Regions from separate parts of the Rossellomorea sp. DUT-2 genome, predicted to be linked through region 3. Evidence: riboswitches for the same ligand, from Rfam matches in the RefSeq annotation. Region 3 holds a riboswitch; each other region holds the start of a gene.
What was found. Region 3 has a riboswitch for S-adenosylmethionine ahead of ACOSV2_RS21610 (methionine ABC transporter ATP-binding protein). Riboswitches for the same ligand answer to the same signal wherever they lie in the genome.
Positions count from the first base shown of each region.

Region 1: linked by a shared signal. The riboswitch ahead of ACOSV2_RS16590 (homoserine dehydrogenase) and the one ahead of ACOSV2_RS21610 (methionine ABC transporter ATP-binding protein) in region 3 are both predicted to bind S-adenosylmethionine.
Region 2: linked by a shared signal. The riboswitch ahead of ACOSV2_RS16170 (homocysteine synthase) and the one ahead of ACOSV2_RS21610 (methionine ABC transporter ATP-binding protein) in region 3 are both predicted to bind S-adenosylmethionine.

Region 1 covers NZ_JBQPEO010000004.1:272,128-282,057, reverse strand. Annotated here, with positions in the region: gene ACOSV2_RS16600 (L,D-transpeptidase family protein) at 89-583, shown strand; gene ACOSV2_RS16595 (aspartate kinase) at 659-1,855, opposite strand; gene ACOSV2_RS16590 (homoserine dehydrogenase) at 1,900-3,147, opposite strand; SAM riboswitch class I at 3,298-3,408, opposite strand; gene ACOSV2_RS16585 (DUF2254 domain-containing protein) at 3,669-5,054, shown strand; gene ACOSV2_RS16580 (hypothetical protein) at 5,099-5,359, opposite strand; gene ACOSV2_RS16575 (helix-turn-helix domain-containing protein) at 5,399-6,628, opposite strand; gene ACOSV2_RS16570 (protease inhibitor I9 family protein) at 7,047-7,547, opposite strand; gene ACOSV2_RS16565 (helix-turn-helix domain-containing protein) at 7,758-8,996, opposite strand; gene ACOSV2_RS16560 (S8 family serine peptidase) at 9,215-9,930, opposite strand, start outside.
Region 2 covers NZ_JBQPEO010000004.1:170,418-180,347, forward strand. Annotated here, with positions in the region: gene ACOSV2_RS16150 (hypothetical protein) at 1-297, shown strand, start outside; gene ACOSV2_RS16155 (peroxiredoxin family protein) at 290-871, shown strand; gene ACOSV2_RS16160 (DUF302 domain-containing protein) at 963-1,346, shown strand; gene ACOSV2_RS16165 (trans-sulfuration enzyme family protein) at 1,472-2,611, shown strand; SAM riboswitch class I at 2,707-2,826, shown strand; gene ACOSV2_RS16170 (homocysteine synthase) at 3,072-4,367, shown strand; gene metX (homoserine O-acetyltransferase MetX) at 4,451-5,524, shown strand; gene ACOSV2_RS16180 (S41 family peptidase) at 5,698-7,143, shown strand; gene ACOSV2_RS16185 (PDZ domain-containing protein) at 7,378-8,574, shown strand; gene ACOSV2_RS16190 (dicarboxylate/amino acid:cation symporter) at 8,614-9,849, opposite strand.
Region 3 covers NZ_JBQPEO010000009.1:55,497-65,426, forward strand. Annotated here, with positions in the region: gene hypF (carbamoyltransferase HypF) at 1-283, opposite strand, end outside; gene hypB (hydrogenase nickel incorporation protein HypB) at 268-927, opposite strand; gene ACOSV2_RS21590 (hydrogenase maturation nickel metallochaperone HypA/HybF) at 924-1,283, opposite strand; gene ACOSV2_RS21595 (M20 family metallopeptidase) at 1,893-3,089, opposite strand; gene ACOSV2_RS21600 (MetQ/NlpA family ABC transporter substrate-binding protein) at 3,102-3,938, opposite strand; gene ACOSV2_RS21605 (methionine ABC transporter permease) at 3,950-4,612, opposite strand; gene ACOSV2_RS21610 (methionine ABC transporter ATP-binding protein) at 4,602-5,627, opposite strand; SAM riboswitch class I at 5,739-5,843, opposite strand; gene ACOSV2_RS21615 (hypothetical protein) at 6,330-6,536, shown strand; gene ACOSV2_RS21620 (serine hydrolase) at 6,905-7,663, opposite strand; gene ACOSV2_RS21625 (GrpB family protein) at 7,803-8,384, opposite strand; gene ACOSV2_RS21630 (RND transporter) at 8,483-8,905, opposite strand; gene ACOSV2_RS21635 (class I SAM-dependent methyltransferase) at 9,083-9,829, opposite strand.

The sequences.
Region 1 (9,930 bases), on a different contig from region 3:
AGCAGGCTTTTTCACTTGCTCATCTTCTTGAACGACTTTCTCTCACGCACATAGGATAGAGGGAGAGTGAAATGGGGAGGTGTTTGAGCTGATTCACACAGTCAAGGTGGGAGAAACACTGAGTCAAATTTCAAGAGATTACAGGACTCCGTTCCCCTCCATACTTAATGCCAATCCCGGTATTGATCCGGATGTGATCTATCCGGGTCAAACGATTACGATACCAGGGATTCCGGATACAACTAATAACCCTTACCGCATTCAGGTCTCTGTTAACAACCGGTGGCTGCGTTTGTTCAAGGATGGGGTTCAAATCAAGCAGTATTCGATTGCAGTGGGGAGAGTACTTTTTGAAACTCCCATTGGGGAGTTTATCATCATTAACAAAGCACCAAATCCCGGCGGACCTTTTGGAACGATGTGGATGAGTTTATCGAAAGAAAGCTACGGGATTCATGGAACCAATGACCCAAGCTCGATTGGAAATGCCGTGTCCAAGGGATGTATACGAATGAATAACAAAGACGTAGAGGAGTTAGCGGGAATCGTTCCAATCGGTACGCCTGTTTTGATCAGTCCATAAATGAAAAAGTGTATAGGAGTGCCTATACACTTATTTCATGTGGTGAAAGACAGAATGTTCCACCTTCCGATCCTTTCACAAAACAGCTCTCCTTGATTCCACGTAATCCAAACCAAAGTGCATATGAAGGACCCTGGCTGCTTTTTCTACATCATTTCTATCAACCAGTGCACTTAATCCTACGGGGGATTCCCAAAGGGACGCCTTTGCAATATGGTAGTCATGAAAAACGTTGGTAACCTTCTCTTTTACCTCATGTGTGGATTTGATCTGACCGATCACGGATACCTTAGATAGATCCTCTCTTTCTTCTGTATGAGAGTAAGCTTGGTCATACTGTCCAACGATTCTTTTCAACTCATGAAAATCCTGATCTTTAACGATGAGAACAAGATTTTCCTGGTATTTAATGATTTCTGTTTCAATATGATGGGAATCGAGATCATACAGAATCAGTGACTCTCCACCCTGACAGTCAAACATTGTCAGAACAGAAATGTCTTTCTGATAGGCTACCCCGACAATAGGGGCATTTCTCTGTGTTCTTCCGCTAATGACGGTCCCCCTTCCTTCATTCAAACTGGAACAAACCACAAGCGGCACATGATGTTCCTTCGCATGTTTAATTGCTCTTGGATGCAGGACACCAGCCCCCATGGTGGCTAAACGCAGCATCTCATCATAGGAGAGGGTGTCAATTTTTGCAGCCCGGGGAACGATACGCGGATCCGACGTATACACTCCATCTACATCCGTATAAATATCACACCTATCCGCCTTTAAAGCGGCCGCAAGAGCAGCTGCGGTCGTATCCGAACCACCCCTGCCTAATGTGGTCACCTCTCCTTTATCCGTGATCCCTTGAAAACCGGCTACCACGACGATTCGTCCTTTTGATAACTCCGATTTTATCCGATCAGTATCGATCGAGTTAATCTTGGCATTCCCAAATACTCCATCGGTTTGGATTCCCGCCTGTCTGCCTGTCAGGGATACGGCTTCCAGTCCCTTATGGTGCAGGGCCATTGTCAAAAGGGAGATTGCCACCTGCTCCCCGGTACTTAAGAGCATATCCATTTCTCTCTTACTGGGATCTGAAGAAAGTTCCCCTGCCAATCGTACAAGTGTATCAGTCGTTTTATTCATTGCTGATACCACAACGACGACATCATGACCTTTTTCTCTTTCTTTCATGACATGAAAGACCATGCGTTTGATTCGATCTGTAGAACCAACAGAGGTTCCACCAAACTTTTGAACGATCATACTCAATGATACCCCTACTTTCCATCAGACCAAATTTTTAAAGATTTCTTTTAAGAAACAACAGCTCCAGTCTTCACTTCATTTTCCAACGGTATTTCTTTTAAAATAGGGACGGCTTGAATATGGTCATGCGTCCGAAGAAGCGATTCCAATGTCTCTTTCCTGCCTTCAACAAATACGTACAAGTAATCGTCCAGCTGAATACGATCCTTTAAAATGAACGATGGAAGCCAGTTTTGATATTCATCCGTTTCACGGATTCTTAAGACCCATTGGTGGCTGCTCTCTTCAACAACCTCTTCCGTATTCACGGTACTTACGGCAGAGTCTGTATACTTCCTCTCTATCAACGACAGGAAATCCTCTACCATGGCGCTGCCTGTAGGCAATTTTCCAGCTCCCGGACCAAGCAGGGTAATCCTCCCTACAAGACTGCCCTTAAGAGATATGGCATTTTCCACATCCTCCACACCGTAAAAAGGGTGGGTGTCATGGACAAGGATGGGCTCTACTGCACCTTGGATATGGTCGACTGAATCCCGACGGAGAGAACCTACGTGCTTAAACCGTAATCGAAAGGATTCCGCTGCCTGGAGCCACTCTGCAGTCAGGTGGGATATCCCCTTACGTCGGATATTCTTCCAATCGGGCTGTCTGCCAAAAGCTGTTTGACTTAAAATAAGCAACTTATAGAACGCATCATGGCCTTCGATGTCATTTGTCGGATCGGCTTCAGCGTATCCTTTCTCCTGAGAAATCTTTAAGGCTGTATCAAAGGCAAGACCTCTTTTTCTCATTTGAGATAAGATGAAGTTGGACGTACCATTCAGGATCCCTTGAATTTGTCTGATCTCATTCACCTTCAGAAGCTGCCTGATACTGCCGATCACCGGGATTCCCCCGGCTGTCGTCGCTTCAAATCCGACCGATATCCCCTTCCTTTTCGCCTTCTCCAATAGCTCAGGACCATATTTGGCAAACATCGCTTTATTGGCCGTGACGATATGAACCCCCTTCTCAATGGCTTCGGTTAAATACGTATAGCTCGGCTCTTCCCCTACGATCGCTTCAAAGATCACGTCGAGGTCCGGGATATCCAGGATGTCTTGGAAATCCGTTGTGACGTTGATGGATGGTTCAATGCTCCGCTCTTTTGTGGGATCTTTAATCAGGATCGCCCTAACCTTCACCTCTTTACCCAGGACTTCCTTCAATCTGTCCTGATGAGTATCGATTGCTTCACAGACCCCTTGCCCTACTGTGCCGAACCCTAGAAGTGCCACATTAATCGTTGACATCATTCAGCCTCCTTTTATCGACTTTTCACTTTATACGTAAGAATGATTCATTCCAGTTGAAGACCCACTCGAGGGATATGAGCGGAAAAGAAAAAGGTATACAGAAAAGCCCTCTTCTTTTAAGAAGAGGGCTAAATGATCATGCTCCTCCCCTTATCTTCCAGATCCACATGGAATCTGTAGGAATTGGCACCTTTACAGTCTGATCCTGCAGGTTGCCGGGCTTCATCGGGCCTATCCCTCCGCCGCTCTTGATAAGAGATATAATGTTTCGTTTTGGTATTACTTTCTATTTGAGTATGAATTGGATTATAAAGGGGATTCATTCCTTCGTCAATACTATTTTTAGTATTTTTAAAAAATTCTTTCTAATATTACAGACCTCTTCATTCCCTATCGGTTTACTTAAATTTGCTCCCTGTCTGGGAGTTTATCAATCTAATTTGCAAAGAGACGTTTTAACCTGTTCTGCCAGGGAAAACTATTCCATATCCCTTTATTTGAAAGGAACCGGATCAATAATGCTGAAAAAAATGCTCCCCTTATCCATCAAAAAATATATGCTTATGTCCAAACGGCAGAGAATGCGTGAGATTCGGCTGACCATATGGTATATGCCGTTCTTTTATATTTGTTTTTCCATACTGCTTGTAGCACTCACACTCTATTTAGATCTGTATGCTGACATCTCTCAATATACCTTTAACTTCTTAAGTATGGATGCATCTGTTACACGCATGCTTGTCAGTACACTCATCGGGGCCATCCTGACGCTCAGTGCTTTCACCTTGAATTCACTGCTTGTTGTGCTCACGATGTTCAGTGGTCAATTTTCACCCAGGATGCTCCTGGATTTCATTTCGGACAAACAAACACAGCACGCCCTCGGGATTTTCAATGGCAGCTTTGTATATGTATTGCTCCTCTTTCTTTTTATCGGAAATTCAAAGGAAGAACTGTTTGTGGCTGCCCCGATCATGACGATCGGACTCGCTTTTCTTACTTCTGTCACCTTTATCTTCTTCATTAACCATGCGTCTACTTGGATGCAGGTACACAATATTACGTACAATATGAAGCAGGTTTCTGAAGTGATGATCCACCAGACGTTAAAAAATGATTTAGAAACCCATCGAACAACAGATAATGGCGACCTTATGGAACATGAGAAGGAGAACATCATTCACATACAGGCAAGGGAATCGGGATATATTCAGTTAATCGATTTCCATGGAATGATCGAACGGGCTATGCAGGATAACATCATCATTCAACTTCATTACAAAGTCGGAGATTATATATTGGCCGGCAATGAAATCATGAGTATTTGGGGACCTGAGACCAACGATATTTCGGATGGTTTTTATCTCACTTTCATTGAAATGGGGCATAAAGAGACCGAAATCCAGGACCTCCAAATGGGGATTCATAAGCTGGCTGAAGTTGCGATCAAAGCACTCGGAAATGATGATCCAAAAACGGCTTCTAATACGATTGACCAAATGGCTGACCTTATGCTGACGGTGGAGGATCACTTATCCTTCACTCCTCATTTGATCGACCGGGAAAGAAGAGTGCGGGTCATTCTCCAGTCCGAAGCATTTGATTATTACCTGTATCGCGGGTTTGGCTATATCCGGCATTATGCTAAAGACAATCATTTAATTATTACTGACATTGTGCGGGCACTGGCGCTCATTGCAGAATCCATCCAGCCATCCAAACACAAGGACATTTGGGAATTTGCCTGTAATACCATTGATCATATTGAAAGAGAGGTCATTTATGAATTAGATAAAACCTTTCTTCTTCAAGAAGTTCATAAGCTGGCACGCCTAACTGAAAACCTTAGGGAATATAAGAGAATCGAAAGTAAATTCTACCCTTATGCCAACGAAAACACGTAAAAAGCTTCATCTCTATTAATGAGATGAAGCTTTTTTACCAGGAATTAAATCCATGTTTCGACGATACTGGAATCTTCTCCTTGTGCTTTCGGTATAAGCGAGAAGCGTTCGGGAATTTCACTTCTGATTGCTTCTAATGTAGGTCTCATCAAAATATAATGAGTCGGTTGATTGACATCGAATATCCTTGCTACAAACATGCCTTGATAATCTTGCGGGCTGGAATATATACAGATGATGGGCATCTTATAATCACTTAATGTCACCTCATCAAATGATGATATTAAACGATCCGGGTTTTCCATCAAACCACTCCTTTACTGTAATTTCTGTTCATATAACCATCAGCTTAAAACGCATTCCTTTCCTTTTGACTCTCTCCCATCCATTCGATAATGAATGGAGAGTTTTTGAATGTAATAGTTGCACTGAGCGTATTGCCCTTCTTCCTTCAATAGGGGGATGATGACATTCTCTACATATTGATAGTATGCTTGCTCTCCCTCATGAACCCTGACCTCAAGCATCGTAAAGAATGTTTCCATGCAGGGGTTTTTTATATCTCTCGCAGATGCCTGTCCCTCTCCTATTAAACTTGCATATTTTTCATTATTTGCGGAACCGTCTACATCCATGGAACTATCAATATAACCCAAAAGGCTTTTTGCATACATTTCTTTATCGGACTCATGCTTCAATAATCCATATGCCATTTGAAATGCATCTCTTGCCTTTTTATCATCAAAGACATCTCGATAAAGATTCCCTAAATTCAGGTGAAGAACGGCTTTTCTCCTATGATCATGCAGATTATCACAATGTTGGATCAACTCATCATATTTCTCTTCCAACGAGGCCAGACTCGATTCTTCGCTTTTGCCCTCCGCTACCAACTGAATCGTAGCAGCGTCTATACATCTTGTAAAATTAAACGTTTCCTTGAAATAGTTCAGAGCCAGCTCACTATATTGCAGGGAATTGTCATGCTGCCCAAGATCATGGTAGCCAACTGACATATAATAGTAGGCTTCAGGGTTTGCATAAATATCTCGATCTATTCTCTCCAAATACTTCAGGGCTGTTTGTGGATTTCCTTTTGCAAGCTCATACATGCCTTTTATATGATAATATAACTGAAAATCGTAATCGAACATATGGAAGGACAGACGCTTATTAGAAAACTGACTTAAATAGAAAGCAGCTTCTTTTACCTCTCCTTTCATGATAAAGTACCTTGCTTTCAGTAGCTTAAAGGTGCCATTCAGGGTTTCAATTTTGGTTAAGGGATTTTGTTCGATCGTCTCCTTCAATAATTCAATCTTTCCGTTTACCTGCTTGATCATGACATCATGCCACAGTTCCAAATCTAATTGTAATTTTTTATACGCCTTTAACTCTTTCTCAACGTTAATATTGAACCTTTGATTGAACAAGTTAATTTTATCTTCCGTAATCTGTAAGTGCCCGCTTTCAATCTTACTGATATGTCCAGGTGTACAGATCCCATCTCCCACCTGCTTTTGGGTCATCCCCTTAAAGATCCTATAATACTTAATAAATGTCCCAATATGCATGATTTAACCTCCAGGGTGATGTAGTATACGATAAATCATTTCATTCAAATTCTTTATTTTAATATAAGTGATACTCCTATTATACTAATAAGTGATCATGAAAAAATTGGGGTTTTCAGCAGGGTTCTCAACACTCGAAACAATGCTTTTCACCCGGTTCTTTTTTCACTATTTACTGTTCAGTTGACTGTTTTTAGTGCTTCCCAATGATATACCGGCACTGAATCTTATAAATTTTTATAGTTTTTCAATTATATGGCTTTTTCAACAATAAGAGAGTGGTTCTTTGGACCTGATCTATTTTCCCGATTTCTCTCACTTTTTTATACTATTTTTCGAAAATGATTGTGATCTTTATGATTAGATAAAAAGATAACCCTCACACCTTACTGATTCAAGGTGTGAGGGTTATCTTTATTTACATTTGATCTGAAGGTTGGATAGGAGGATCCAATTGGATTTCCTGGTTTGGATAAATCTTTGAAATAACAGAAGAGCCCATTAATCTCTTAATTTCATTGGCCGGTAATTCCATTGACACTCCATTAAAGGTTGTTTTATATCGATGCTTGATGAGATATTTAACATCATTATCATCCAAAAAGTCTTTAAGTTCTTTCTCAAAAGCCTGATGACTTTGTTCAACGTGTTCTTTAGCTGCTTCCAATGTCATCTCCGCTCCAAGAGCTTCTGCTTCTAAAACGGCTATTTTTGCAGGTTTGACCTTAAATTCAATGATGATTGAAATAACCTCTCCATTTGATAAGTCAATCGCCGGATCTACTTTTATAGGCAAATTCATTGTTTCTTCCACCCCATTTTGGTCCATTTGATAGGCATTCTCTCCGTTGTCAGCTTGGCACCCAACAAGATATAGAAGTGAAAACACCATAATTAGTCTCTTGTAGCACTTCTCCATAACATTTATATCTCCTTTTTTTCGGAATGAAAAAGACAATCTATCAGGATTGTCTCCTATAGATTGTCTTTTCAAACATCATTGGGGGGATATACTACTTATTGCAGATCATCTTTTTATTACCCATTATTAGTTTGCTACTGATGTTCATAATGCTATTTTTAGTCAAACCGTATCCAGGGTGGACCTCCATTCCCCTAAGTATATCAATCAATTTTGAATCAATCTGTTCGCATAATATAAGGCTTTTCTCGAATTTTCCTGACTTAAATAATGCTGATACATTGTTTTTACATATGTATGTAATTGTTGGTTTTTCCCGTTTTCCTCCAACATGGGAATGATTTTTTCTTCAATAAATTTGTAATACAACTCTTTTTTATCGTCATGTAATAAATGAAGCATCTTGAAGAAAAGGAAACTGCTCTGATCTTGGATCTCCCTTGCGATTTGACTTCCTGCTTCTATCAGTTGTTTGAGGTTTCGTTCTCCTTGAACTCCTTCGATATGAAGGCAACTATAAACGTACCCAATCAAATTATTGAGATAGACAGGCGACTTTTTATTCGTTTCCAATAATGCCAATGTCTTCTTATAATACATTTTCGCCCTTTCATTATCTCCTGCAAACGAATGTTCATATGCTAAGTTGCTTAATAATACCGCCTTTTTAGATGATTCATTTAAAACAGCACATTGTGCAATTAAGCGATTATACCGCTCTACCAGTTCCTCAAAATCCCACAGTTCGTTTCTTCCTTCATTGATTAACTTGATGGTTTCAGCATCTATGACCTTTTTAAAATTATTCGTTTTCCTGAAATAATCAAGTGCCACTTCGCTATAGTGGTAGGCCTTTACTTTAAATTGAAGGTTATGATAGGCTATTGCGATTTGATAGAAGAACTCATGATTTAAATATTCTTTTTCATTAATTTTAAGAAGATACTCCAGGGCATTCTTGAAGTCCCCTTTTAACATTTCTGAGATACCTAGAAGATGATGAAGCAGGTGATGTTCATAGGAGTTTAATTCTTTACGGTGTTTTTTCATTTTATCCAGCAAGTTTTCCGCCTGGGCTATGTTCCCTTGCAGAAGATAATATCTTGTTTGTAATAAAAAATATTTATTCTTAACGGATTGGATGAGAAATAATGAATTCTTTTCTACCTCGCTCTTCAAGCGTTCTACTTCATTTTCCTGCTGTAAAACCATGCTTTCATGCCATTGATCAAGCAAACGCTCATATTTCTGAAGAGACTGCAATTCCTTTTCAAGATCTATACCCAGTTTATTGATTAGCAATTGTGTGATTTCAGAGGAATATTGGGTGTTTCCACGCTCAATTTTACTTATATGTGTAACGGAACAAATCCCTTTTCCAAGTTCTTCTTGTGTTAGTTCTTTTTTCTCTCTGTAAAATTTTATAAGTAGTCCTAAACTCATCATGATCACTCCCGAAAAATTTCTTCTCATTACCTCTTTTTATTATCATACCTTTTCATTCTTTAATGAAATAGTGTTATTTTTTGTCTATTCGGACTTTTCCAAAGTAGGAGTAAAGTGTAATCTCGATGAATTTTCATTCACGAAAAAAGAGCAGCCCTTAACGGACTACCCTTTCTTCTGGTTGATTACGTTCATCAAAATGTTTCGAAATGAAACCGTTAAGGATTAATTCCCAGTTCCTCTTTAATCGTGTCAATCGTATTACCATCTACTTCAGATTGAGGATCTGGAGTATCTAATACAAAATCATTTTCAGACAAGTAATACTTCTCAAGGAGTGTAAAGTCTTTTTCATCTGTCGTACCATCGAAGTTGATATCCGTATTTCGATAGTCCGTTCCCCAATGATCTTGAAGCAGTAGTGCATCGTGAATATCGATGGCATTGTCTTTATTGATATCTCCAGGCTTGGAAACGGCCATATAATAAGTGATGTATTCACCAATATCTACACCATTTTCTGTACGTCCCGCTTCAAGTGGTGTATATGTTGTGTAGTGTCCTGGTACATCCGTAACGACGGTATACTTCTGTACAGATGATGGTAGTTGTTCGATAGAAATAACACCGTTTTTCGGTATGGTGACAGGATAAGTATTTCCATTTGTATCCTCTAAGTGTATAGTGGCACCTATTTGTGTGTAATCCCGGCTATAATCAAACCGACCTGCATCTGTCAGGAGTCCTTCTGCGCCTATAAATCCTGCATTAACCTTTGATACTTTCGGATAGACTGGGTGAGCTCCCATTTTCGTCGGGATCCGTGGTCCGTTATTAATCTTCATCGTACTTACACTACTGAACAATGGAGAATACGTATTGAAAAACTCCTGCTCATTCGTATCAGCTACAATCTTGAATAATGCAACGTCTC
Region 2 (9,930 bases), on a different contig from region 3:
TGGATGGTCACGGTTCTTGTCTTTGAAGCTGTGCTTCATATGCTTCATCACCACTATCTTCTAGCTGGTATACAAGTGCTAATCAATCTATTGATCCTTGTCTTTTTTATTAAAAAAAACAGTGATCCCGGCGGCGATATTTGGGCAGGACAGTTATTGGTTATGTTTACGTTAGTCCAGCTATTTCTAAGTGCCTTCATTGGCGGATTTGAATTTACCGTCACCGCCTGGACGTATCTGATCATGATGACTTATCTCATCTTTCTTTTAAACGTAAGGAGGAAACACAATGAATAAACGAAATTTTGCGTTGGCCATCGTTGCGCTTCTGATCGGCATTTTCTTAGCGAACTTTTTTCAGGATCAGCAGGAAAAGAAGGCAAGAGAAGAGGCCGCTCAATTAGCCAATGAATCCATGGATCTGTCTAATGCAGCGCAGGGGCTAGCAAAAGGGGACCGCGCTCCGGATTTTGAATTAACCACCTTAGCTGGTGAAGACGTAAAGCTTTCAGATTATCGAGGTAAGAAAGTGATCCTGAACTTCTGGGCTACCTGGTGTCCTCCGTGTAAAGCCGAAATGCCTCATATGCAGAGCTACTACGAAGAGAATGCAGAGAAAGAAAACGTTGAAATCCTTGCCGTCAACCTGACGTCCATGGACGATGGGGAAAAGGCTGTCCAGGAATTCATCGACGGCTACGAACTCACCTTTCCCATCCCAATGGATAAAAAGGGTGAAATCGGAGACGAATACCGGGCGTTCACCATCCCGACCACCTACATGATCGACACCAAAGGCATCATCCAACACAAAATCGTCGGTCCCATGAACGAAGAAATGATGGGTAAAATGGTCGAAGGAATGGAATAATGGAGAGGGACGGACCTCTGAATATCGATGTTTGACCTTATACGCTATGAGGTATTAAATGAATGTGATCAAAAAAGGAGGAGATGTGAACATGTTTCATTACACTAAAGAAGTCTCGATGAATGTGAAAGAAGCTGTGGAAGCGGTAGAATCCAACCTTAAAGATGAAAGCTTCGGTGTACTATGGAATCTCGATCTTGCTCAGAAGCTTCAGGATAAGGGCCTTGATTTCAATGAAGAAGTAGTCGTATTAGAGGTATGTAATCCTCATGAAGCCAAAAAAGTACTGGAAGAAAGCATGCTCGTAAGCTACTTCCTCCCATGTAAAGTCACGGTATACACAGAAGGCGGTACAACCAAGATCGGTATGGCAAAACCAAGCAAGCTGATCGAAATGGTGGATAACGATGAACTGAAAAGCCTGGCATTGGATATTGAAAATCGCTTGATCGGATGTTTAGATAACGTTCAATAAACGACCAGCACCTGTTGCAAGTGGACAGGTGTTTTTTTTATGCCTTCGGTACCTCATACTCCTCACAATCTTCTGAATATGATACACTTTTAAAAATACATAGATTCAGGAAGGATGACAGAGAGATGAAGTTCACAACGAAGGTCGTACATAGTCAGTTAAAAGGGACTGAGGAAATCCGCAGTAAGACGACTCCGATTTATCAAACATCTGCATTTTCTTTTACCTCTTTAGAAGAGTTGGAGGGTTTCTATGAGGGGAAATCCCCTTATCTCTATACAAGAACGGGAAATCCAAATACAGACGAGCTTGGTAAGATGGTAGCTGACTTGGAAGGAGCCAAGGCAGGTGTCGCAACCTCTTCTGGATTATCGGCCATCCTTGTTGGAATCCTTGCTATTGTGCAATCAGGCGATCATATCATTGCCGCTGAGGATTTATACGGCGGTACGTTCCATATGTTAAAAGAAGAGCTGAAATCATTCGGTATTTCTACTTCATTCGTTGATTTTACAAGTGTGGAAGAATTAGAGGAGGCCATTACTCCACAAACCAAACTCCTCTACAGTGAGACCGTTACAAACCCGTTTATGCGAGTGGAAGATATCCCGAAAATGGTCGAATTCGCGGAAAAACACAACCTGAAAACTATGATCGACAACACATTTGCCACACCGTTTCTGCGCCAGCCTTTCTTAGAAGGAGTGGACCTGGTCGCTCACAGTGCCACGAAGTATATCGGAGGACACAGTGATATCACAGCAGGAGTCGTCGTGGGAAAAGAAGAGCTTGTCCAAAAAGCGAGAGAAAAAGTCGTCAACATCGGATCGAACCTGAGTCCATTTGAAGCGTGGCTGACATGCCGCGGAGCAAAAACATTGGCTCTTAGAATGGGAACCCAAGCAAGAAATGCCGAAGTCCTGGCGTCGGACCTTCGAACAAATGAATATGTGAAGGAAGTCTATTACCCAACGGATTTATCCGATAAAGGAAATGGAGCCATCGTAACGATCGAGCTATCCAACACATGTGATATCAGCACATTTTTCAAATCACTTGCCTGGATTAAAATCATCCCGTCCTTAGCCGGAGTGGAAACAACGGTTTCTTATCCCTTAGGAACCTCCCACCGCGCTCTACCGAAAGATGCGCAGGAAAAACTGGGCATAAACACACATGTCGTACGCATATCGTTAGGTATTGAAGACGGGGAAGACATTGTCGCTCAATTGAACGAAGCGATTGCAGCTTCTGTTAAAAATTAAATAATGGAAAAATTCTAAAAATACACTTGACGTTGAGGTCGTTTACCCCTTATAATTCATCTCAACGCAAGAATTTTCACATTGACAACTACATGCTCTTATCCAGAGAGGTGGAGGGACTAGGCCCGATGAAACCCGGCAACCTTCATGTGCGCAGTAATGCGTCGCATGAAAAGGTGCTAATTCCTGCAGGCGATTTGCCTGAAAGATAAGAGGAGGACCCTATTAAATTAGACCCTCTTCTTAGGAAGAGGGTTTTTTGTTTTTTCCTCTTCTATCTTCTTAGTAAAACACATTTCAGACATTAGGGTGTTCTGCAAGAATGTTTGGAGATATTCAGCTGCTGATTTTTTGAAAAATTTCAGCAGCTGAAAAAAACATCTTTTTTAACAGCTGAATATGTCAACCGTAGCATTTAAACAAACCCAATCCCCAAAAACCATTTTAGGAGGAATTCTCTATGACAAAATCATTCGATTTCGACACACTACTTCTTCACGGTGGCCAGGAGCCGGATCCATCAACAGGGTCAAGAGCAGTGCCGATTTATCAAACGACATCCTATGTTTTCGATAACAGTGATCATGCTGCAAAATTATTTGCCCTTGAAGAACCGGGAAACATTTATACCCGTATCATGAACCCGACAGTAGACGTGTTGGAAAAGCGCCTTGCTCTTTTAGAAGGGGGAATTGGAGCACTCGGTGTTTCATCCGGAATGGCTGCTATCTCTCTATCAATCTTGAATATCGCAGGAGCAGGTGATGAAATTGTAGCAGCTACCAATCTTTACGGTGGAACCTATAATTTATTCTCGACCACTCTTCCGAAATACGGGATCAAGGTCCATTTTGTAGATCCGACTGACCCGGAAAATTTCCGCAAAGCGATCACTACTAAAACGAAAGCTGTATTCGCAGAGACAATCGGAAATCCGAGTCTTCACGTCCTCGATATTGAAGCGGTGGCAAAGGTGGCTCATGAAAATCATATCCCGCTGATCATCGATAACACATTTGCCACTCCATATGTATGTAAGCCGATCGAGTGGGGAGCGGATATCGTCATCCACTCTGCAACAAAATGGATCGGCGGTCACGGTACAGCAATCGGGGGAGTGGTGATAGACGGTGGGAAGTTCGATTGGAATCATGATAAGTTCCCGGGCTTCACGGAAGAGGACCGGAGCTATAATGGACTTCGCTACGCACAGGATGTGGGCCCTGCAGCCTTTATTACAAAATTAAGAGTGCAGCTGCTTCGTGATTTGGGAGCGTGCTTAAGTCCTCAAAACGCATTCCTATTGCTACAGGGATTAGAAACGCTGCATCTTCGCATCGAACGTCACACAGAGAATGCCTTGAAGATTGCGGAGCATTTAGATCAGCATAATGGTGTCGCTTGGGTATCCTATCCTGGGTTGCCGCAGCATCCGTCTCATAAACTTGCTCAAAAATATTTGAAAAACGGAGCGGGATCCATCGTCGTCTTTGGTATTAAAGGTGGTAGGGATTCAGGACGGAAAGTAGTCGATAATATCTCCCTTTGGTCTCATGTTGCCAACGTAGGAGATGCGAAATCACTGATTATCCATCCGGCATCCACGACCCATCAGCAATTAAACGACCAGGAAATCCGTGCGACAGGTGTGACCGAGGATCTGGTGAGACTTTCTGTTGGATTAGAGTCTGTGAAGGACCTGATCGAGGACTTGGATCATGCCATTGAAGTGGCGTTAGAAACATCACGGGTATAATGGGAGATATTTTGAACCAGCGGGGGTATACCGGGTGAAATCCTGATCACCCCAACCATAACACCAAAAAAGGAGGTGGAGGAATGGAGAGGCCATACACCTATGAAGTTAGCTCCATTACCATCCCATCCCTAACATTAGAGTCAGGCACCACGTTGAAAAATGTAGATCTTACGTATGAACGAACAGGAAACAAAGACGGACCGACCATCCTGGTTTGCCATGCCCTCACCGGGACCCATATCGTGAAAGGGACGAGTGAAGACCGTGGCTGGTGGGACGGACTGATTGGTCCCGGGTCGTATATTGATACTGAATATTTTAATGTGATTGCCTTTAATGTATTAGGAGGATGTGAAGGAAGTACGGGACCGGCGTCCACCAATCAACATACGGGAGAACGATACGGTCCGGACTTCCCGGGTATTACGATAAGGGACATGGTCCATGCCCAATATAAAGCACTTCAACAACTTTCAATCGACCAAATCGAAGCAGTAATTGGAGGCTCCCTGGGAGGGATGCAGGCCTTGGAATGGGGAGCCCTGTATCCTGCCTATATCAATAAAGTATTCGCCCTTGCCGTCACTCCTGCCTTAAATGATTATGGTCTCGCTTATAATCACATCGGAATCACCGCGATTGAAGAGGATCCCGGGTTTCAAAAGGGGCATTATCCACCAGGCGCTATTTTAAAAGGGTTAGAGATTGCCAGAATGGTCGGTATGGTCACGTACCGGACTCAGGAGCTGTTCGATCAGCGTTTCCAACGTGAAAAGCAAAACGAACGGTTCAATGTCGAAAGCTATCTCGATTACCAAGGAAAGAAATTAGGAAAGCGGTTTGATCCAAACAGCTATCTTACCCTGCTGAAAGCGATGAATTCACATGATATCGGAAGGGGAAGAGGAGGAATAGAAGAGGTAGCGAAGAATTATCAGTGTGAACTGATTTCAATAAGTTATGAAGGAGATTTAATTTACTCACCTCACTACCTAAAGGAATTTACACATCTTGTACCAAGGAGTGAACATTACTTTATCTCCACTTCCTTTGGTCATGACGGATTCCTGGTGGAATTTGAAAAGTGGGGAGGAATCATTGCTTCTCATCTCAATAACTATCACGTTCAAAGAGTTTTTACAGGTGCAAAATAAGAGCTCCCTTATCATAACTCGTCCCCCTCCGGCATATAGTTAGATAAGCAAAGACATCGCACCGCCTTAGCGCGTTTTTGTGTGGTGTCTTTTTCGTTGGATAAGAAAGGCTGGCGTCCTTAGTCGCGCCACTCTTATCTATACAAGACCAACAACAAGCTGGAGGGGAATATATGGAGTGGACGGGCAGAAAGCTCATCATCACAATCATCATTAGCATGCTGATCGGTGCTGGAGGAATGTATGGCGGCTTGGAATGGACGGGCAAGGGTGGGGACGAGCTTGCTCAGTTTGACGGAAAAGGCGAGCTCAATGACAAGCTGCACAAAGTAGAAGTAGCATATGACTTGATTAGTGACAAGTTCTTTCAGGATGTGGATAAAGGGCAGCTCGTGGAAGGTGCGATTCAGGGAATGCTGAAGACACTGGATGACCCTTACTCCGTTTACATGAATGCCGAAACGGCATCGCAGTTTAATGACGCTTTGGATTCTTCTTTTGAAGGAATTGGAGCAGAAGTCACAATCATGGACGGAAAGCTGATCATTGTTGCACCTTTTAAAAATTCTCCTGCGGAAGAAGCGGGACTGAAACCGAATGACCGGATTATTAAAGTAGACGGAAATAGTATCGAAGGACTTGACCTATACGAAGCTACTTTGAAAATCAGAGGGAAAAAGGGTACTGAGGTTCAATTGGAAATTACGCGGGAAGGACTGACGGAACCCATCAAAGTATCTGTGAAACGTGATAAAATACCTGTCGAGACGGTCCTCTCTGATGCGAAGGAAGTAAATGGAAAGAAAACGGGATACATCCAGATTACTACTTTCTCAGAAAATACCGCCGTTGATTTTAAAAAGCAATTAGAGGAACTTGAGAAGAAAAAGGTAGAAGGATTGGTCCTTGATGTGAGAGGGAACCCAGGAGGTCTCCTTTCGAGTGTAGAAGAAATTCTTAAAGAATTTGTAACGGAGAAAAAGCCGTATGTTCAAATTCAAGAGCGAAGTGGGGAAGTGATGAAATCTTTCTCAAACAGTAAAGCAAGAAAGGTTTACCCTGTTGTAGTGTTGATAGATGAAGGAAGTGCCTCGGCCTCTGAAATTCTCGCTGGTGCACTAAAAGAGGCTGAAGGATATCCACTCATCGGAACGAAGAGCTTTGGGAAAGGCACGGTACAACAAGCCGTTCCAATGGGAGATGGCAGCAATATCAAGTTGACCATGTTCAAGTGGCTGACGCCAAATGGAAACTGGATTCATAAAAAGGGGATCAAACCGGATATCCCTGTCAGACAGCCATCCTATTTCTACGCCCACCCGCTTCAAATTGAAAAGCCCCTTCAAGAAGGGATGAACAATGAACAGATTCAAAACGCCCAGGAAATGCTTCAAGGACTTGGATTCTCCATTGACCGCGTGGATGGATACTTCAGTAAGAAAACGGAAAAGGCAGTAAAGGATTTCCAAAGTCAGGAGAGTATCGATGTTACAGGGATCATTGATTCTGTAACGGGGGAAAGATTACAGGAAGAAATCTTTGAAGCGGTAAAGAATGAGAAGAATGACCTGCAGCTGCAGGCGGCTTTAGAGTATATTGAAAGAACAGCACAGCGTTAATAAATGGGGAGCCGGCCATCATGATGGTCGGCTCTATTTTCATTTGGGAAATTATACATAATCACTTGTATTTCCTGTTTATCCGACATCATTTCCCGGGAAAATATGCAGAATACTGTCGGAATTGAAATCGAATCGTAAAACGATCAAATAAAATTGCAATAGGTTTTAGGGGAGTCTTTTGATAAAATAGTAGATAATGCAAATTTTCTTAAAAAAGGTGGTGACAGTTCATTGGTTGAGCTTTGGTTGCTTGAGGTTGTGAAGGGATTTGGAAAGTTATTTCTTCATCCTGTATTATATTTGTCTGTGTTTTTCGCTATCATGACGGGCTATTATCGTGTCAAAAGAGAACGGAGGGACTTTAATACGAGATTGCTGGACGGTTATCATGATACGCGGGTTCTATTTTCATATGGAATTGTGGTTGGATTGCTGTTTTCTGTCGTAACAGTTGGAGCAGGGGTTGTGATTCCTTTCGTCGGAATCATGTTAATAGGGTTGGTGTCCACCCTGTTTGCATTAACGAGTCGTTTTCACCTCATGTCTGCAGCCATGACGGTAGGGTTTTCGTATTTCATCCTGGTGGCGGTGGATTATTTTCAGTGGGAAATCCCTTATGTGAATACATATGTAGATAACTTGAATTTAGGGCTGCTGAGCTCCATTGTCGTGCTTCTTGGTGTGTTGACGATGATTGAAGGAAGCCTGATTCGATTGAACGGGTGGAAGCATACCTCACCCCGTCTACTTAAAAGTGCCCGTGGACTGAAAGTAGGTGCCCATCAAGGGAAGAAGCTGTGGCTTGTGCCAATGTTTGTGCCGGTTCCTACCGGGACATTGACCCTTCCGTTTGAATGGTGGCCGGTATTTACAATGGGGACGGAAACGTATTCTCTCCTTTGTGTGCCGTTTCTCCTTGGTTTTCAGCAGCTTGTGAAAAGTACCTTGCCTGAGGTTGCGATCAAGCATACAGGTTACAGGGTTTTCTGGCTTGGTGCTTTCGTATTGACGCTTGCTGTAACGGGATTCTGGGCTCCCCTATTTTCAATTGGAGCAGCTGTTGTGGCAATGGGAGGACGGGCATGGATTGCCTATCGCTACCGAAGTGCTGAGGATTCTAAGCCATACTTCTTTAAAAGACAGTCTAAGGGAGTCATGATTCTTGGAATTCTACCTGGTTCTCCTGCAAAGAAACTGACGCTTCAAGTAGGGGAAATCGTACTGAAAGTGAATGGAGTCGAAGTAAATACAGAAAGAGCGTTTTATGAAGCCCTTCAAAAAAACGGGGCGTACTGTAAGCTTGAGGTACTTGGAACAAACGGGGAAAACCGTTTTACGCAAGGAGCCCTCTATGAAGGTGATCATCACGAGCTGGGAATCCTTTTTGCCGATGAATCTTCAGGATGGGAGCATCATCAGGTTTCGTAATGAAAAAGGATAGCCGCGGCTATCCTTTTTTAAATAGATTTATGAATGGGATGAAGCCTCTTCTGCTCGCTTCTCCGTCTTATCAATAATTGACGTACCGACCAAATCTCCCGTCACATTAAGAGCCGTACAACCCATTCCAACAAGGGCATCGATCGCCGTCAGCAGGGCAACGGTCTCCATCGGTAACCCCAGCTGTGCGAATACAGTGGCAATCATGATGATGCCTGCTCCCGGAACGCCGGCAGTTCCAATCGATGCTAGTGTTCCGACGAGGACGACGACCAGCATGTCAGTCAAACTTAATGGATTGCCGACTACGTTAGCCGCGAAAACAGCGGACACTGCGATTCGAATCGCAGCACCATCCATATTAATCGTGGCCCCGAGGGGTAAGCTGAACCCATATAAGCTCTTCGGCAGACCAAGGTTTTTTGCTGCGTTTAAAGTAAGAGGCAGGGTACCAGAACTGCTTTGAGTCACAAATGCTGTAATCATCGGTGCTCTTGCTTGAGCAAAGAACCTGCCTGGGCTGATTTTAAACAAAAGTAAGGCCATAATATAAATGGAAATTTGAACAAATAAAGCAATGTAAAGGACAAGAATCATGTTTCCTAGAGACAATAGTGTATCCAATCCTTGTTTCCCGACCGTTTCCGCCATGATGGCGAAGATACCGATCGGAACATATTGAAGGATCACTTTCATTACGGCCAGCGTGGCTTCGTTCAAACCGTTTACGAACTTATACACATGTTCGCCGAGTTCATGATGTTCAGTTGCTGATCTTAAATAAGAGATGGCAATGCCGAACACGATGGCGGTAAAGATGATTCCCAATAGATTCATTTCCGTGAACGCTGTGACGATATTGTCCGGGATAATATTCAATAGAACACTGGTCACCCCCGGATTTTCCGGTACTTCAAACTTCTCCGATGTATCCAGATTCATTCCTGTTCCCGGATTAAAGATACTTGCAACGGCAATCCCGACGATAATCGCTAAAGCAGATGAGAATAAATAGTATAAGAACGTTTTTCCACCCATTCGCCCCAGTTTGTTTACATTTGTCTGATTCACCCCGACTATCAATGTAAATAGAATAAGGGGGATGATAAGGAATTTGAGCAAGCGGATCAGGATGTCACCCAATGGTGAAAGAATCGCTGCATCCTTTCCAAATAAAAGCCCTGCGGCAATTCCTAAGAGAAGGGCGACAGTTATTTTCACAATGAGCGATGTATTGAGATAGCCTCTCCAAAGAGAATTCATTTTTACGCCTCCTTTAGTTTAGTAGTAGATTTCCCTAACGATTACAAACATAACATTTATATAATTCTGATGGGTTTAGTA
Region 3 (9,930 bases):
CGTTTTCCCGGCTGGGGATGATCGTAAACTCTTTATAATGGGCAAGTGGAGCAGGATGAATGGTTATCTCAGTGATTTTCGCCAATTTCGGCGGATTTCTTTTGATTTCGTCCACCATATTCCCTAACTGTCCTTCCTCTCCTTCAGCCAGGATGATGACCCCATTCAGGTTATTTTGTACCGTCCCGTTGAGATGATATTTTTTTGAAAGCTGATAGATAAAGGGGCGAAAACCTACTCCCTGCACCTTTCCTTTCACTGTTACTTTTATGGCTGTGTACATTTTTCATGAGCATCCTTTATCCAATTGACCCAATCTTCCATCCCTTCACCCGTTTTAGCGGATAATGCTTTCAACTGGGCCTGCGGGTTTATTTCTTTTAAATTTCTAATGGCTTCCTCTATATTGAAAGATACATACGGCAGGATGTCGATTTTATTCACGATCGTTAAATCGGTACGTCTAAACATGACTGGATATTTGGGGATTTTATCGTTTCCTTCAGGGACACTTAAAACCACCACTTTATAATCTTGTCCTAAATCATACCCAGAGGGGCAAACCAAATTCCCGATGTTTTCAATGAAGAGAATGTCTATCGAATCCAGGTCGAAATCCGGAAGCGTTTTAGCAATCATCCTGGCATCAAGGTGACATCCTCCCACCGTATTAATCTGAACCGTTTTGACGCCCAGCGAACGTATTCTTTCCGCATCCATTTCCGTTGCAAGGTCGCCTTCGATCACAGCCATACGGAACTCATTATTTAAGGCCTTGATCGTTTCTTCCAATAAAGTTGTTTTGCCCGCTCCTGGAGAGCTCATCAAGTTAATGACAAGCGTATGGCTTTTTTTGAACGTTTCTCTATTGAATGCAGCAGCCAAGTTTTGATCTTTTAACACATCTTCCTGCAGTTTGATTTTCACGATTCATCACTTCCTTCGTATGATTCAACCCGAAAGGTTTTACCTGAAACGAGTAAACAATCAGGCAGCCCGCACTTTGGACAAAGCGCCACTCTATAGTCGGGTGTAAACTCCAGCAAACACGTTTGGCATCTTGATCTCGCCACTTCACGTATCATTTCTAATTCCGTCGTTTCATCGATAATGCCCAAACCCTGTTTCTGAAAATGGAAAAATGCCAACTCCAGTGCATCAGGCAGTACATTGGATAAATCACCAACAATCACATTTATATTAGACACTTTCCTGATCCCATTTACTTTGGCATCTTCCGAAACTATTTTAATGATCTCAGACATAAGCGACATCTCATGCATCCTTAACACCTCTCACTTTCATATCTATGCTCGTCTCCATTAAAAAGAACAGCTTGGACCGTTGCGCACTTGAGCTAGTATAAGAGGATGTTCCAATCACGCAAAAAGGCCTTTGATCGGCTCTGAAAAGCGGATGAAAGGCTTTGAAACTATAATATTAGGATAGTGCCCCTCATGGATGGGGAATGAATTTCTCTACAAATCTAAATAGAGAAATTGAGCATTTCAGTAATATGATACTATTGAGCAATCCCCCTTTGGAGGAATAAGCATTTTATCTATATTTTTGAAATTATAAACCAAGCGTTTGGTTACTTATGTATCAGATTTTTTAGTTCTGTTAAATAGACGGAAAAATTCCCGTTAATTAGTAATTTAATAGAAAAATGGCTGAAATAGACGGAAAAATTCCGCCTATTTACTCAAAAAGTACAAAAATAGGTGATTTTTCTATTCATAAGCGGAAAACCTCCGCTTATTTCCCCCGAAAATAAGTTCCATTCAGAATATAACCGGAATAACTCCGCTTATTTTACCGTCACCGATTCTCCTATAAAGGGCAAGCTCTCTCACAAAAAAGACAGCCCTCATCTGGCTGTCTTCTCATCCTTATTGACTTGTACCAAACTCTTCCCATATTTCCTCCAAAAGCCCCTTATCCGTCAGCAGTTCATACCCCGTCAGCGCAAGTGCCTTTGCCCCGATCACAAGGGCACGGTCACCCTCGTTGGATTTAGCCGCTTCCCTGAATTCGTTCGTGTGGACAACGAGGGATTCGGGGCCGATTTTGATGTAGGGGTGGATGGTCGGGACCAACCGGCTGACGTTTCCGGCGTCGGATGAGCCGAGTCCCTTTCGTTCCGTATCGTCGAAGGATTCCCCTAATGACTCGATGGAGCGCTGGAATACTTGATCGAAACGGCGGTTGAGCTGAAAGTGGTCAACTTCATTTTGGATCTTGATGACATTCAATTTCGTCCCCGTGGCAAGTGCCGACCCCTCAGCGATGGCTTTCACTTTCTTCGTGACTTCATTGCACGCTTCCCTGGTTGCAGCTCGTATATAGAAGCGGGCTTTTGCATAGTCAGGGACGATGTTGGGCGCGTCCCCTCCGTGGGTGATGATGCCGTGGATCCGTACATCATCGGTCACGTGCTGGCGCAGGGCGTTAATGCCGTTGAACAGCTGGATCACACCGTCGAGGGCATTGATGCCATCTTCAGGGGAAGCTGCCGCATGGGAAGACCTTCCTTTAAATTCGAAATCAAGGGGGTCCACCGCAAGGGTTTTCCCTGTCTGTGTTGTCCGGTTGAACGGATGGACCATCATGCAGGCATCCACTCCTTCGAACAAGCCTGCCTTTACAAAACTGCCTTTCGCACTTCCGTTCGGACCGCCTTCCTCGGCAGGAGTCCCGAACACCACCACTTCCCCTCCTGTTTCATAAAGTACGGACGACAGGGCGATGGCCGCCCCGCAGCTTGCCGTCCCGATGATATTGTGACCGCATGCGTGACCGAGTCCAGGCAGGGCGTCATATTCAGCCAGGTAGCCGATGACCGGCCCTTCTTTTCCTGAATGTTTGCGTGCGACAAAGGAAGTCTCATGACCCGCCACTCCCCGTTCAATGGAGAACCCGTTGGCTGCAAGGAGGGTGGTCAGGGTCTCTGAAGCAAAGAACTCTTCGTTACCGATTTCAGGATTGTCGTGGATCTGATGGCTGGTCGATACGAGTTTCACAGCCAGTTGATCCACTGCCGAGAGGATGTTGTTTTTACGATCGGCAATCGCTGCTGGTTGACTCATCTCTTTTCCCTCCTAATGCAATTCACTGACCGGCACGAATGTCGGGATCAGGGAATCTTTGTATGTTTTCTTGATATGTTCCGCTACGTCATCTTCCTGATAGAGCTCAACGATCTTTTTAAAGGTCTTATTGTCTTTCTCTTTTTCCTGGGCTGCGATGATATTGATGAACGGCTTGGATTCCGCCCCTTCGATATAGATACTGTCATCAACCGGAATGAACCCAGCTTCAACCGCCACACCATTATTGATGATCGATGCTGCAACATCCGGCAGTACCCTCGGTGTCTGGGCAGCGACGACCGGTGTGAATTCAAGGTTTTTCGGGTTTTCTTTTATGGCTTCTAGACCTTGTGACTGATCAAATCCTTCTTTCAGTTCGATCAAGCCTGCTTCCTCGAGTAGGAGAAGGGCACGGCCAAGGTTCGTCGCCTCTTGAGGAACGGCTACTTTACTGCCTTTCGGTAAGTCTTCTACCGATTTATATTTTTCCGAATAGATTCCCATCGGCGCGATGATTGTCGAGCCGATCGGTACAAGGTCCAGATTATGTTCTTCAACGAAAGAATCAAAATAGGAAATCGTCTGGAAGGCGTTCAGGTCAATATCCCCATCGGCCAGCGCCTGGTTCGGTCTCACGTAATCGGCAAACTCCACAATCTCGATTTCAATCCCTTCCTTCGCTGCTTTCTCTTTCATATACTCCCAAATCGGCACCCCAGATCCATTCACTCCGACTTTAACGACTTCTTTTTCACCTGATCCGGATGCACTGTCTCCCGAGCACCCGCTCAGTATAAGGGTGAATAATAGAATCGCGATACTTGCTAGACTGATTGATTTTTTCATATTCCTCTCTCCTAACGTCTCCTGATGATTTTTGATAATGTATTCCCTGCTGTCTGCAGTCCCTGCACCATCACGATTAAAATGATGACCGTCACGATCATGACGGATGTTTCAAATCGCTGATATCCGTAAGCAATGGCCAGATCCCCGAGACCTCCGCCTCCGACTGCCCCGGCCATGGCCGATGCACCGACAAGGCCGATGGTCGCAATCGTGATATTCAGGACCAGTGTACTCAATGCTTCCGGAATGAGTATCCCGAAGATGATCTGCCACGGCCCGGCCCCCATGGACTCCGCCGCTTCAATGACACCCGGTTCCACTTCAAGGAGCGAGCTCTCTACCAATCTTGCAATATACGGTGCCGCAAATACGACAAGCGGTACCACGGCTGCCGCCGTTCCGATCGATGTGCCCACTACCAATCTTGTAAAGGGGATGATGGCCACCATCAAGATGATGAACGGGATCGAACGAAATACGTTGATGATACTGCTCAATACGGAAAAGACGACTTTATTTTCAAGTAAGTGCCCCTTCCGCGTGACCACGACGATGATGCCGAGGGGAAGCCCAATCAACGTTGCAAATAGAAGGGAGAATGACACCATCGCCACGGTATCCCATGTCGCTTCTATAATTCTTGGCCAGAATAATTCCCAGTTAACTTGCACGCTTCTCCACCTCGCTTACGAATAATCTGTTCTTCCAATAATCCAGGATCTCTTCCGTTTCTTTCTTGCTGCCAATGATCTGTACGATGAGATTCCCGAACGGCTTGCCCTGAAGTTCCGTGATCTGGCCGAATAACACATTGATGTGGGCATTGAATTTCTTTGCCGTTTCGGAAAGGATCGGCGTGCCCGTCGAATCCCCCTTGAAAATGAGGCGGCAGATACGCCCTTCTTTGCTGTCATTCAATTTATCGAGAACCGATGCCGGCAGCTGATCATTCATGACACTCTTCACAAAATTTCTCGTCGTCGGGGTCTGCGGGTTGGAGAAGATATCGAAGACGCTTCCCTCTTCCACGATTTCTCCATTTTCCATGACAGCGACCTTATCACAGATTTCCCGGATGACCCCCATTTCGTGGGTGATCATTATAATCGTAATGCCATACTCCGCGTTGATTCTCTTTAACAAGTTCAGAATCGATTCCGTCGTCTGAGGATCAAGTGCGGATGTTGCTTCATCGCAGAGCAGAATCGAAGGCGATGTCGCCAGGGCCCTTGCTATCCCCACCCTTTGCTTCTGCCCTCCTGACAGTTGATCCGGATAATGCTTCGCTTTATCTTCAAGTCCAACAAACGCGAGCAATTCCTTTACTCTCTCGCTGATTTTTTCCTTCGGCCATTTTGCAAGTTTCAGAGGATAGGCGATATTCCCTGCCACCGTCCGGGATTGAAACAGATTGAAATGCTGAAAGATCATCCCTATGCGGTGCCGCTCTTTCCTCAGATCAATGGCCGACTGATCTTTAAGGCTGCGCCCCTCAATGAAAATATCTCCCGATGATGGTTTCTCTAAAAAATTGAGACAGCGGACAAGCGTGCTTTTTCCCGCTCCGCTGAATCCGATCACCCCATAAATCTCACCCTTCTTCACTTCAAAGGAAACATCCCTTAAAGCGGTGAATGGGCCATCCTTCGTCTCAAAAACTTTCGTAACATTCTGAACTCTGATCATACAGGACTTGCTCCTTTCGCTATGTATTCTTCTTGTTGACTATCATGGCTCAAATAAAAAGTGCCCCCCTTCTTAAGAAGAGAGGCACAAAAATATGTATATGTCCCGCTCTTCTCATCTTTCAAGTCATATGACTTGATGGAATTGGCACGGTATTCATAAGAACCCGTTGCCGAGGTATCGTAGGGCCAGTCCCTCCACCTCTCTGGATAAGAAGATATCGCTTTATTAAGTTAAAGTTATGATGCGTTTAAGCATTAGGGTTATGGTAAAGGATTTCAATTAGTTTGTCAATCCTGTTTTTGAATTAATTGTATTACGGAGGACTAATCAACTAGGGTTACTTTAACCAGTCTTCAATTGGATTGACGATTGACACAAAGGTCCATATATTAACGTCGACCGGCTCTTCATTCATCCCCCCGTTAATGGAAAAAGAAAAAATCTGTAACCTTAATATTATTTAAGTTTACATAGAGTAATGAATCCAAATATAATTTTTTTGCCAACTGACTTTCAGGTATCTTCCAAAAAAGGGGTGATTGTATAAAAAGATTTTTATTGGGTAGTTTTGTTTATTCATTTCTTCCCATTCTTTAAGGTCTCTTTTTTCTTGTTCGGAAAATAAGTTGAACAATACTCCAGGGTCATCAATTTTATAGCAAGTATCCAGTCTTTTCTCCTCTTCTGGTGATAGGAGGGATGCCACTTCAAGAAGGCAATTATGTCATGGTATTCTTCGGCACCGATCACGAGGGGAAGATCCAAGAAGTGAAATTAGGCCATAGTCAAAAAATGTTTGATTTAATGACCGTTTTTATTGGAGTAGATCATAACCAGTGTACCCTGGAAAATAGAGATTTCCAAGAATACTTGCTTGCTCTCTCTAACCTTGTTTACTTTGATTAGTATCCATTTTAGACATTAATCCAAAAAGAACCCAATGACATAGGATTTTGTCATTGGGTTCTTTGAGTGAAAGTCACTCTCCGAATAATCTTTACTTTTTCTCTTTATCGTGAAATTTATGAGAAATGCTGATTTATCAACATTTACTACATTTTTGAAAAAAGATTGATCAAAATGGATTCTTCCCCTGCAAAACTTATAAAAAGGATCTATCATTTTCCGTCTGTAAATAATGTCTTTTCTACCTTAAAACAATAAATCGATCTTCCATTATCGCCCCCTATAACGGAACAAAGGACGGCTGCTTATCCAGTATATAAACTGTAAGCCAGCCTTTCGAGACACCTTCAATAATTGAATAAAGCTGCTTACTGTTTTAAATATTCAGCATAAAGCAACTCCATAGCTTCAATAATCTTATTGTCTGCAACCTGATTGCTTAATCTATTAGGTAGATTATCAGCCCCTAGTGCAAAGATATATGGCTTTTTATTAAAGTCACCAACTATACCGATATCAACAAAAACATTTTCTAGTCCACCTGTCATATGGTTTAGATGGTGTGCGGGTATTTGTTTTATATCTCCCTTTTGTCTAACCAAACCATTAACGATTGGTGTCCATAAGAGAGGTTGTGTTTTGTACCCTTGATATATATGTATCATCAAATCAAGCATTTCATTTATTTGAGCCTTATTTTCAATATCCCTTGGGTTTTCAGTAACATTTATTGAAGGATAGTAAGACTTGATGCACTTGTTTATCTTTTCCCAACCACCACAAAAATCAACAATACATCTGGCGATATAACTATCGTGACAAGCAATCATCACTTCAACCGCTTCCCTCAAAGGTAGCGTTTGTCTGTTTTGTAGATGAGGATAAACTTCTTTGCTATCTTCTGCTGGATTAAATGACACTTCTTCAATAATGTCATCCCAATTTGCCAAATCATCATCTACCCATTTCGCTACACAAAAAGCTATTGCTACTTTTGAAGATGATGCAAGAGGGACTTCAATCTCACTATTAAAGGAGAATTTTTCTCTCTTTTCTCCTGTGGAATATATAGCTATCCCTACTTCTCCTACATCTATTTCTTCAATTTTTTCTATAACTTCACTCAATTTTCTTCACCTACTTAGTTTTCTCTGGAACCTGACACAAATCTTCCATTAACCTGCCCAATAATTGAATAAGAACAATAGCCGGTGATCAATTAGCTGATCTTCAGTTATTGCCCCCTATAATGGAAGATGACCAAAGTTATTTTTGGTTTTTAGATGATTTTTTAAAAATTCCACTTATAAATTCAGATTTGCCTGAAGTATAAGAGGTTCTGTTTATTACTGAATTAGCCAAGGTCTTTTTTAAGTTTTCATACTCAATTACTGCTTCTTGGTTATTACGAAGATAGTCCCTAAAAGCTAAATGCCTTGCCAACTCTTCGCTATCTTTATTGCAAACATAAAGATGGTGCTCCATCCATTGTGTATCCTTGCCGTCCCACGGAGTAAGTTCATCTTTTCTTCCAAATGCTTCTCTACCTCTAAAGCTCCATTCTTCTTGATAATAGTACCCTATTTTTTCAAGCTTGCTAATTACATTAGGAAAAACACTATTATCCTCAATTACAATATCAATATCCAAAATAGGTTTAGCTGCTAAACCTATTATAGATGTACTTCCAACGTGTTCAATATCAATAATTAAATCACTTAAAGAATTGCTTATGACTACTTTAATTAATTTAAAAGTCTCAGCCCATCTTTTATCATATTGTAAAATTTCTATTCCAGGAGATGACAAAGTAAATCCCCCTTTTTCTTTTTTTAAGTTCTTTTTCAATTAAACTGCCCAATAATTGAATAAGAACAATAGCCGGTGATCAATTAGCTGATCTTCAGTTATTGCCCCCTTTAACAGAAGATGTCTTCTTAACCTTTTCACCTAAGAAAATAAACTGTATAGGAAATAATCATCGTGATGGCGACTAAAACAGATATTACTAGACCAATAACCCCTAGTATGCCACCCCATCCTACTGTATAGGTGAAAAAATATAATTGATATCCAAAACCTAAAAGTATTATAGCTAAAGGAACATTAAAAGGAAATGTACGTTTCCAAACAAGTGCTAATACTACAGATAGGAAAAGCAATACTATTCCAAGGGTAGAATTTACAGTGTCCCATCGGAATTCCATTCGAGATTGCCCCGCATCCTCAGCTTGTGAGTTGGACAGGTTTTTTACTCCTTCTGAAGCTTCGGAAATCAGAATAAGCCCCATCAGCACAATAATCCCGAATACAATCCAATTAATCTTTTGAAATTTCTTATTCCTCTTCAAAATTTGTTCTTTGGCCAAGCTCTCACCTCTCCGTTGTTAGAGAATGAAAAAAGGTTACTTAATTACTCAAAAGAAACTTCTTTAAGGGTTATTTCTTCTTCTGTTAACCTGCCCAATTATTGAAGAAGGGTAAAAGCCAGATCAATAAGCTAATCTTCAGTTATTGCCCCCATTTATTGAATAACAAAAGGCTTCTCACTCTGAAAACTTACAAATACATACCTCTGTTTTATAATGGAAGGTTACTTTATCGTTTTGTTGATATTTTGAGAATAGTCGGTGAAGTTCTGCAACAAACTCTTCATACGTATTATCCAGTTTAGACGGTGTGTATGATAACGATAGTGCACCTCCTAAAAAACCTTCCTCTGTTGCTGTTTGCCAATTTTCATAATATACCTTAGTGTAATCTTGTCCAAAGAAATTAATTTTCTCTTCATCTGGATCAAAATTAGAAATTGCAGCAGTCGTTTTAACTTTATAGTTATTTAATACAGTTGTATATTCTTTGGCAAATTGACTGTCATTCTGCATCTCATTCCAGAGAATAACTACATACCCATTTTCTTTTAAGATCCTTTGAAATTCTTTCTTACATAATTCCTTGTCAAACCAATGAAATGCTTGTGCAATAGTGATAATATCCACACTATTCTCTTTCAATGATGTTTTTTCTGCTGGAGCTTTAATGAATTGGATATTATTCAATTCATTGCAATACTTTCTGCACTCTACAAGCATTTGTTCGTTTGGTTCAATTGCAAGAACGTTGCACTCCAAACTTCCTAACATATGAGTAAGAATTCCCGTACCTGCTCCAATATCTGCAATGGTCGATTGATTATTCACACCTAGCTCTCTAATTACTTTCAAGATTTCTGATGGATAGGAAGGTCTCCCAATTGCATATTCTTTCGTTTTATTATCAAATTCATTATTCATAATAGGTCTCCAATCTTCACCGAATCATTAAGCGAATTTTTGATAAAAGTTAGACGTGAAATACTTCATTAAAGTTTCACTTTATTCAATTAACCTGCCCA